4 regions of the Pseudomonas sp. FG36 genome follow, and region 2 is predicted to be linked to each of the others. Evidence: riboswitches for the same ligand, from Rfam matches in the RefSeq annotation. Region 2 holds a riboswitch; each other region holds the start of a gene.

The links. A riboswitch is a leader RNA that binds a small molecule or an ion and turns the genes downstream of it on or off. The one in region 2 is predicted to bind cobalamin.
Region 1: linked by a shared signal. The riboswitch ahead of ACODS9_RS10075 (TonB-dependent receptor) and the one ahead of cobW (cobalamin biosynthesis protein CobW) in region 2 are both predicted to bind cobalamin.
Region 3: linked by a shared signal. The riboswitch ahead of ACODS9_RS00055 (ABC transporter substrate-binding protein) and the one ahead of cobW (cobalamin biosynthesis protein CobW) in region 2 are both predicted to bind cobalamin.
Region 4: linked by a shared signal. The riboswitch ahead of ACODS9_RS24580 (TonB-dependent receptor plug domain-containing protein) and the one ahead of cobW (cobalamin biosynthesis protein CobW) in region 2 are both predicted to bind cobalamin.

Annotation. Positions count from the first base shown of each region.
Region 1 is NZ_JBMDJQ010000009.1:168,413-170,592, forward strand. Features, by position in the region: gene ACODS9_RS10075 (TonB-dependent receptor) at 1-1,024, opposite strand, end outside; cobalamin riboswitch at 1,132-1,336, opposite strand; gene ACODS9_RS10080 (PaaI family thioesterase) at 1,525-2,022, shown strand; gene ACODS9_RS10085 (GNAT family N-acetyltransferase) at 2,088-2,180, shown strand, end outside.
Region 2 is NZ_JBMDJQ010000008.1:23,090-25,269, forward strand. Features, by position in the region: gene cobW (cobalamin biosynthesis protein CobW) at 1-1,045, opposite strand, end outside; cobalamin riboswitch at 1,147-1,343, opposite strand; cobalamin riboswitch at 1,405-1,627, shown strand; gene ACODS9_RS08595 (CbtB domain-containing protein) at 1,728-1,913, shown strand; gene ACODS9_RS08600 (CbtA family protein) at 1,924-2,180, shown strand, end outside.
Region 3 is NZ_JBMDJQ010000001.1:7,973-10,152, forward strand. Features, by position in the region: gene ACODS9_RS00050 (FecCD family ABC transporter permease) at 1-12, opposite strand, end outside; gene ACODS9_RS00055 (ABC transporter substrate-binding protein) at 9-1,022, opposite strand; cobalamin riboswitch at 1,132-1,329, opposite strand; gene ACODS9_RS00060 (acetyltransferase domain-containing protein) at 1,357-2,180, opposite strand, start outside.
Region 4 is NZ_JBMDJQ010000048.1:17,164-19,343, reverse strand. Features, by position in the region: gene ACODS9_RS24580 (TonB-dependent receptor plug domain-containing protein) at 1-1,246, opposite strand, end outside; cobalamin riboswitch at 1,337-1,540, opposite strand; gene ACODS9_RS24575 (DUF2946 family protein) at 1,684-2,073, shown strand; gene ACODS9_RS24570 (TonB-dependent receptor) at 2,145-2,180, shown strand, end outside.

The DNA.
Region 1 (2,180 bases), on a different contig from region 2:
TGATCTCCAGGAAACTGCCGCGCTGGATCACACCGGCATCCCAGGCGTACTCCTCGGCATTGCGCCAGTGGCGACGGCTCTTGATGTAGTACAGCTGGTTGCTGGCGCTGATGCTGTCGCTGATGTTCCAGTCGCTGGTCAGCCGTGTCCACTCATCGTGGTAGCGCTGCTGGTCATTGCTGACGTTGTAGTTCTTGTTGCGCACACTGCTGCGCAGATGGCCGTCGATCAGCGGCGTGCCGTAGTAGTTGGCAGGTTGTGCGTCGCCGCGTTCGTGGGACAAGGTGAAACTCAGGTCGTCACTGGCATCGAAGCGCAGCGCGCCGGAAAACGCCAGGCTGCGCGAATCGGTGCGGTCGACCCAGCCGTTGCCCGCCTGCTGGTTCAGGGTGGCGCGGTAGCTCAGGCGCTCGCTCAGGCTGCCGCCGCTGTCCAGCCCCAGTTGCTGGCGGTCCCAGGAGCCGTAGCCCAAGCGCAGGTGGTTGCGGATATCACCGCTGAAGGGCTTTTTCGGAATCACGTTGACCGTTGCCCCGGTGGCGCCTTCGCCATACAGCACCGAGGCAGGCCCACGGATCACATCGATACGCTCGACCATCCAGGGATCGACCGGGTAGGTGAGGGTGCCGGCGCCGGCGTACAGGCGCGACCCGTCGAACAGGGTCATCACCGAACTCTGGCCCGTGAAACCGCGCGCCGACAAGCCGGTGCCGCCATCGCCAGGGGTACCGATGAAGGTGATGCCCGGCGAGCGGGTCACGGCATCCTGCACCGTGGTGTTGTTGCGCTGCTGGATCTGCGCGGCGGTGATGCTGCTGGTGCTCGCCGGGGTTTCCAGGGCACTGAGGTTCAGGCGTGAACCGGCCTGGGTGGGGGTGGCCAGGTCGACGGTCTGCGGGTCGCGGCTGTCGGTGATCGCCGTGGAGGGCAGGGTGAGCGCAGGGCTGGGCTGCTCGTCGGCCAGAGCCGGCAGGGACACGGCCAGGCAGGCCGCCAGGGTGTGAAGCTTGTTGATACGGGACATGTCGTTCCACTGCTGCAGGAAAGAATGGATCCCGGTGGAAAACACGCAACGGCGAAGCGCGCGCAGGCGCGCACGCGAATACCGGCCTGCGCCCGCCCACCGCGGGTTGCCAAGTGAAGCCTCAGGCCGGTCTCCGGGCTTGCGAGGGTCGTGAAGCCTTCACCTTCCCATGCGTGTGCACAGTGGTCTGTCGAAGGGTTCGCTCGCTTACCGTTGCGGGGGCAGCGCCGGACTTGTCGTGGTATCGACTCACCGGCTTCCCGTTTCACCTTGCGCGCGGCGGCGCAGGGCACCTGAAACTGGCGCGCATCTGACCACCGAACGGGCAGGGAGTCAATCGTCTGGATGGGCGGGCCGAGTGTGGCTGAATCGCGGTTCAGAGCGGTTGTCGTCAGGCCAGCGTTGTCTGCGGACAGGCCGCGTGGATTGGCGCAGGCCGCGCAGGGCGCTACCATCGGTAGCCAGCCTCCTTATCCAACACCAACAAGCCAAGGACGCGTATGACCGAGCAAGCCATGTCCCTGCAACAACTCGCCGCCCCCGAAGGCATCTGTTACGGCTGCGGCTGTTCCCACCCCAGCGGCCTGCATGTGCAGAGCCACTGGGACGCCGACGGCATCCACCTGTCGTGCCGGCATACCCCCGACCCGACCTTCACCGGCTGGCCCGGCCTGGTCTACGGTGGCCTGCTGGCCATGCTGGTCGACTGCCATTCCAACTGGACCGCCATGGCCTGTCACTACCGTGCCGAAGGCCGCGAACCTGGCAGCCTGCCGCGTATCGACTGTGTCACCGGCCAGCTTGGCCTGACCTACCTCAAGCCCACGCCCATGGGCGTCGAACTGCTGCTCAAGGCCCGGGTCGAGGGCGAGCTGGGGCGCAAGACCCGGGTGATCTGCGAGGTCTGGGCCGGGGATGTACTGACTGTCACCGCCGATTCGGTGTTCGTGCGGGTCGATACCGAGAAGCTCAAGCGCCAGGCCCATGGCGACGCCTGAACTTGCACCGATGGGGTGGGGCTGGCATTGTCGAACGTGACCCGGCTGCCCGACAGGATGTTGCCATGCCCTACCAGATTCGCCCGGCCCGTGACGAAGATTGCGTGGCCCTGAGCCTCGTCGGCCAAGCTACCTTCGCCCTGGCCAGCCCGCCCGAT
Region 2 (2,180 bases):
GGCGCGCTTCCAGCTGGGTCGCGTCCAGGTCCTGGCCGATCAGCACCAGGCGGGTGATCCGTGGCTCCTCGCTGCGCCATGCACGGTCGAAGTGCTTGTCGAAGCGGGTACCCACACCCTGGATCAGCAGACGCATCGGCTTGCCGGGAATGGCGGCGAAGCCCTTGGCACGCAGGATGCCGAACTCGGTGACCAGTTGCGTCAAGGCATCGAGCAGCAGGCTTTCGTCGGCCTCGGGCAGGTCGATGGAGATCGAGTCGAAGGCGTCGTGGTCATGGTCGTCATGGTCATCGCCGTCGTGATGGCTGTCGTGGTGGGTGCGGCGGCCATCGATATGCGCCTCGGACTCGGCGCCCACGCCCAGCAGCACCTCCAGCGGCAGGCGACCACTGCTTGCCTCGATCACCTTGACCGCCGGCGGCAGCTCCTCGGCCACTTCGGCACGGACCTTGGCCAGGCCCTCGGCATCGATCAGGTCGGCCTTGTTCAGTACCACCAGGTCGGCGCTGGCCAGCTGGTCGGCGAACAGTTCGTGCAGCGGCGACTCGTGATCGAGGTTGGGGTCAAGCTTGCGCTGGGCGTCGACCTGGTCCGGGTAGGCGGCAAAGGTGCCGGCGGCCACGGCCGGGCTGTCGACCACGGTGATCACCGCATCGACGGTGCAGGCGTTGCGGATCTCCGGCCACTGGAAGGCCTGCACCAGGGGTTTTGGCAGGGCCAGGCCGCTGGTTTCGATGAGGATATGGTCGAGATCGCCGCGGCGCGCCACCAGCTCGCGCATCACCGGGAAGAATTCTTCCTGCACGGTGCAGCACAGGCAGCCGTTGGCCAGCTCGTAGACGCGGCCGTTGGCCTCTTCCTCGGAGCAGCCGATGCTGCACTGCTTGAGGATCTCGCCATCGATGCCCAGCTCGCCGAATTCGTTGACGATTACCGCGATGCGGCGGCCCTGGGCGTTGTCGAGCATATGGCGCAGCAAGGTGGTCTTGCCCGAGCCGAGGAAGCCGGTAACGATGGTGACGGGGAGCTTGGCCAGTGTTTTCATGTCGCGATGCCCTTGGCAGCAATGGCGCGGGCATGCAGGACGACAGCCACGGCCCGTGTCGGCCTGGCTGTTTCGCCACCGGATCACCCCGCCCGGTTGAAAGTCGAAAACGTTGCGAGGCAGGTCTCCTGGCTTGCACCGCCGGCCATCAAAGCCGGTGGGATGGCGCCTTCCCGCGCGTGCGCAGTGGCTGTGCCGAACCCTTCAGTGCCTACAGTTGCGGGGGCAGCCGCGGCTTGTACCGCGTTCCCGTCTTAGCCCGGGACAACGCCCGGGAACCTCGAACCGGCAAGGCTACGCAGTGCCTGCCTGGCGGTCAACCGCCGCGGCGATTGACGCAGGCCCGGCCCCGTGATTTGCTAGCGCATTGCGTTCAGGTGCCCCCAACGGGGGTGAAACGGGAAACCGGTGCGTCGCGCCTCCTTTAGAAGAGGGCCGACAAAGCCGGTGCTGCCCCCGCAACGGTAAGCGAGAGAAGCGTCAGACCACTGTGCCCATCGTGCGGCATGGGAAGGTGACGTAGTCGATGGAGCCCCGCTCCACCTCGCCAGCCCGGAGACCGGCCTGACATGCTTGCAGAACACCCCGCGGTGGGCGGGCGCTGTCGTATCACCCGGGCCAGCCGTGCCCGGGGGCGTCGCGCCTGCCCGTTGCCACAACAAAAGCAGCAGAGGAACGCGTCATGCCCATCACCCACGCCAAACCCAGTATCGCCACCCCCGTCAGTCTCAGCCAGCGCCTGATCGTCGCGGTCGGCGCCAGCCTGCTGGGCCTGTGCCTGGTGTACTTCGCCGGTTTCTCGCACATCGAGGCGGTGCACAACGCCGCCCACGACACCCGCCACAGCGCCGCCTTCCCTTGCCACTGAGTACGCCCGCATGATCACGCGCATCGCCCGTACCGCGGGTTTCAGCGGCCTGCTCGCCGCCCTGCTGCTGACCCTGCTGCAAAGCTTCTGGGTCGCCCCGCTGATTCTCCAGGCGGAAACCTATGAAACCGCCGCCCCCGTCGCCGAACAGCATGAGCATGGCGAAGCCGCCGCGCCCCATGAGCACAGCGCCGAGGCCTGGGCACCCGAAGATGGCTGGCAGCGTATCCTGTCCACCACGGGCGGCAACCTGGTGGTCGCCGTCGG
Region 3 (2,180 bases), on a different contig from region 2:
CAGGCGGCTCATGGCTGGGGTGCTTTACCGCTGGCGAAGGCGCTGGACAGCACGTCCAGGCCGCGGAACAGGCGGATGCCGGCCTGCATGGCGTCGGCATCGAGGACGATGATCCGGCCGTGCTTGACCGCGTCCATATTGCGCGTGACCGGGTCGCTGCGCAGGAAGTCGAGTTTTTTCTGGTAGTCGTCGGCCGGGTAGCGGCGGCGGTCCATGCGCGCGACGATCAGCCAGGTGGGGTTGGCTTTGACCAGGGTTTCCCAGCCCACGGTAGGCCATTCTTCGCTGGACTCGACCACGTTGCGCACGCCAAGGGTCTGCAGCATGTAGTCGGCCACGCCCTGGCGGCCGGCGACATAGGGGTCGGTCTTGAGGTCGGCGCTGGAGAACCAGAACAGCGCGCTGGTGTGCGCCAGGTCCTGGCCGGCCAGGCGCTGCCTGGCCTGTTCCAGTTGGCCCTGGAGCTCGGCATTCAGGCGCGCGCCACGCTCCTGCACGTCGAATATCTCGGCCAGCTGGCTGACGCTCTTGTAGATGCTCTGCACCTTGAACGGCTGCAGGCGGGTGCCGTCGGCGCCCACCAGGTTGTCCTTGCCCTCGCAGTCCGAGGGCAGCAGGTAGGTGGGGATGCCCAGCTCCTGGAATTGTTCGCGGGTGCCGACCGCCCCTTGGGCGCCGATCATCCATTCGAACTGCGCCGTCACCAGTTGCGGACGTTTGCCGACCACCGCCTCGAAGCTCGGTTCGTTGTCGGCCAGGCGCGGGACCTTGTCGTTCTGCGCCTTGAATTCCGGCAGCACGTTGTTGAACCACAGCGAGGTGCCGGCCAGCCGCTCACCCAGGCCCAGGGCATAGAGCAGCTCGGTGCCGGCCTGGCCGACGGTCACCGCCCGTTGCGGGGCCTGGGTGAAGGTCTGCGGCATGCCGCAGTTGTCGACGGTCAGCGGGTACAGGGTGGTGCTGGCGTGGGCCAGGCCCGACAGGGACAGGCCGGCGAGGAGGGCGGCGAGGCGGTGCGGCATGGTGGGGCGATCTCCTGGGTGGTGCACGGAATGGCCCACGGACAGGCATCGCCCGGCAGCCTGCGCAAGCACGCGGCCAGGGCGGATGACCATCCCGGACACCCCGCCGGTTGGTGAATGCGTGCCGGCAGGTCTCCTGACTGGTGCGTCCAGGCCGGCGCCAGCCTTCCCGGGTCGGCAGACCCAGTGGCATCGATGGCGCAGGCTCGGCACCTACAGTTGCGGGGGCAGTTCCCTTTGGATCGCCAGTGGCGAGCCCGGGATTCCCTTTTGATTCCGTGTGGAAACCGGCGGGCGGCATGGTAGACCATCGGGCTGTCGGGTGAAAACGCTTTTACAGGTACTTGAGCCAGGCGATATCGCGCCGGCGCGCTTTCAGCCGGGCGAACCAGCGCACCGGCAGGTACAGGGCAAGTGGCAGCAGCACGGCGGTCAGCCATACCGCCCCGATGCCATCGAAACCGAAATAGCGGCCCTGGTTCAGGCCGAACAGCGCCACGCAGGCCACGTACAGCAGCTTGAGCACATACAGGTGCAGCAGGTAGAAGAACATCGGCGCTGCGCCAAACACCGCAAGCGGGCCGATCCAGCGGGCGTCGCCGGCACGCTCGAAGCCGCGCAGCAGGAGCAGGCCGACGCCGAGGGTCAGGGCCAGGAACAGCAACGACGGTGGGTACTTGGTGATATTGAAGAAGCTCATCAGCGTCTGCCCGACGCTGGCGTAGAGGCTCCAGGGGGCTTCGCCGTAGCCATTGAGCAGGCGCAGCGCGCCGAACCCCAGCAGCAACGCCGCGCCGGCCCATAGCAGGCGCTGTTGGCGCTTGCCGGCGTCGCTGCCCCGGGCAAACCACGGCCCGAGCCCATAACCCAGGGCGATCACGCCGATCCACGGCAACAGCGGGTAGGACGTGCGCAGGCGCAGATGTTCGCCCACCTCCAGCCAACTGCGCTCATGCAGGATCGCCCATGGCACATGCAGCGCCGATTCCGGCCCGAAGTGCAGGCCATCGAGCAGGTTGTGACCGGCGACGATCAGCGCGCCGAGGGCGAGCAGCGCCGGGCGCGGCAGCCACACCAGCAGCGACAGGGCGAGCATGCTCAGGCCGATGGCCCAGATCACCTGCAGGTAGATCACGCTCGGAGGCAACTCGAAGGTCC
Region 4 (2,180 bases), on a different contig from region 2:
CGCTGTCGCCGCCGCTCATGGCCTCGTGGCGCAGGCCGAGGCTCGGGTGCCAGTTGGGCAAGGCCTCGATCCTGGGACGCAGTTGGGCGTACAACGCATTGGCCTGGGCCTTGTTGTCGTCGATCACCAGCACGTCGTCCTGGCCCTTGAACCACTGGTTGTCGGAACCGAACACCAGCACGTGGCCGCCGTCGAGTTCGGCCTTGCCCTCGGCCTGCACGCCCCAATCGGTAAAGCCCCAGTAGTCGTTGTGGTTGACCACGTCGCGGGAGCCGTCGGCGCGGTTGTTGATGCGGGTGTAGCGGGTGTCCCAGTCGTTGACGTGGCCCTTGACGAAGTAGCTCAGGCGCTCGCTGATGCGCTGTTCGAAGGTAGCCGTGGCGATCTGCTGCACGCGGTCATTGGTGGTCTTGTAGTTGTTCACCGGTCGGGCGAAATCGAGGTTGGCGTCTGTGTACTGGTAGAACAGCTCCAGCCGCGCATCGTCACCGAAGGCCTGGATCGCCTTGCCGCCGAAGGTGGTCACCTCGTAGCCGCGCTTTTTGTCGCTGACGTTGCCGCTGTAGTCGCGGTTGCGAAACGGCTGGTAACCGTCGGAGACGTTGTGGCTGACATAGGCCAGCAGGCCCAGGTCGCCGAAGCCATTGCTGAAGATCTGCTCGACGCGGGCGTCCTTGCTGCTGCCGGCGAAGCTGTCCAGGCCCAGGTTGACCTCACCTGAAGCCTGACGACGTTGCGGGCTGCGGGTGACGATGTTGATCACTCCCGCCACGGCCTGGGTGCCGAACAACAGGCTCTGGCCGCCCTTGAGCACCTCGATGCGCTCCACCGCGTTGGCCGGCAGTGTGTCCAGGTACAGGCCGCCGTACAGGCGGTTGTTCAGGCGTACACCGTCGAGCAGGATCAGTGTGTCGTCGTTGCGCCCGCCGAGCAGCGAGTAGGTGCCGTAGTCGAATGGGCCGTTCTTCGGCGCTACGTAGAAGCCGGGGATGAACATCTGCATCACCCGGGTGATGTCGGCGCCGGGGCCGGCGCGCTCGATCTGCTCGCGGCTGACGATCTCGACCTTGCTGCCGTACTGGGCCATGGCGGCGACCGTGGTCGACTCCACCGACGGCGCGGCGACGATCTGCTGGTCGAGGATCAGGGGGGTGTTTTCGGCCAGTGCCAGGGGGCTGGCCAGGCAGCCCAGGAACAAGGTCCGGGCCTTGGGGAAACGACGTCGGGAGTGAATCACAGCAATCATGCTCTTCTCGAAAGTGACTTTCGCAGAAGCACGCAGGAGCACGGATCGCACACACGCCAATACCGGCCCATGCCCGCCCACCGCAGGAGTTTGCCTACTACATTCCAGGCCGGTCTCCGGGCTCGCAAGACAAGATGCCTTCACCTTCCCATGACGCGCGGGCCACAGTGGTCTGTCGAAGGCATCACTTGCATACCGTTGCGGGGGCAGCACCGGACTGGCGCGAAGCGCGTACCGGTTTCCCGTTTCACCCCATGCGCGGCGGCATGGGACACCTGAAATCGGTCGGCATCTGAACACCTTGGGGCAAGGTGCGTCAAGCAAAGGCCGGTGAATCGTTTCGCGTGTTTTTTATCTGCCAATCACTCTAGGCAGATGTGTCAAAAGTTGTAGAATCCGCACGCCTAACCTATTCCCGTTCCCTTCGAGCTTTGCCGATGAAGCTGGCCCGCCACACACGATCGCAAGTCGCCTGGGTGCTGTATTTCAGCATCCTGTTCGGCTCGTTGCTGTGCGCCATGGGCCATGGGCAGATGGCCGGGCTGCGCCTGGCCGGCCTCGACGACGCCGCCTGGTGCGCGGCCGACAGCAGCGGCGTGTTCAAGGGCGACCAGGACATCACCGACCCGGTGCTGCCCGCCGGCGGCGACTGCGTGATCGCCAGCCTGTTCAGCGCCATCCTGCTGGCGGTGTTCTTCGGTTTGCTGGCCCTGCTCGCCGGGGAGTCGAGCAAACCCTTACCCAGACAACCCGCGCCGCGCCTGCCCAAGCAGCGCTGGCCACTGGTCAATCCCCGCGCCTCCCCCGCTTCGCTTCTCGCGTTCTGACATCGCCACGCCCTCGAACTGCCTGATCGGCAGCGGGCGTGCGCTCATTGATTTCAGCCAGGAAGCCTTGCATGTTCCGCATGACCACTCTGGCGCTGCTCGTTGGC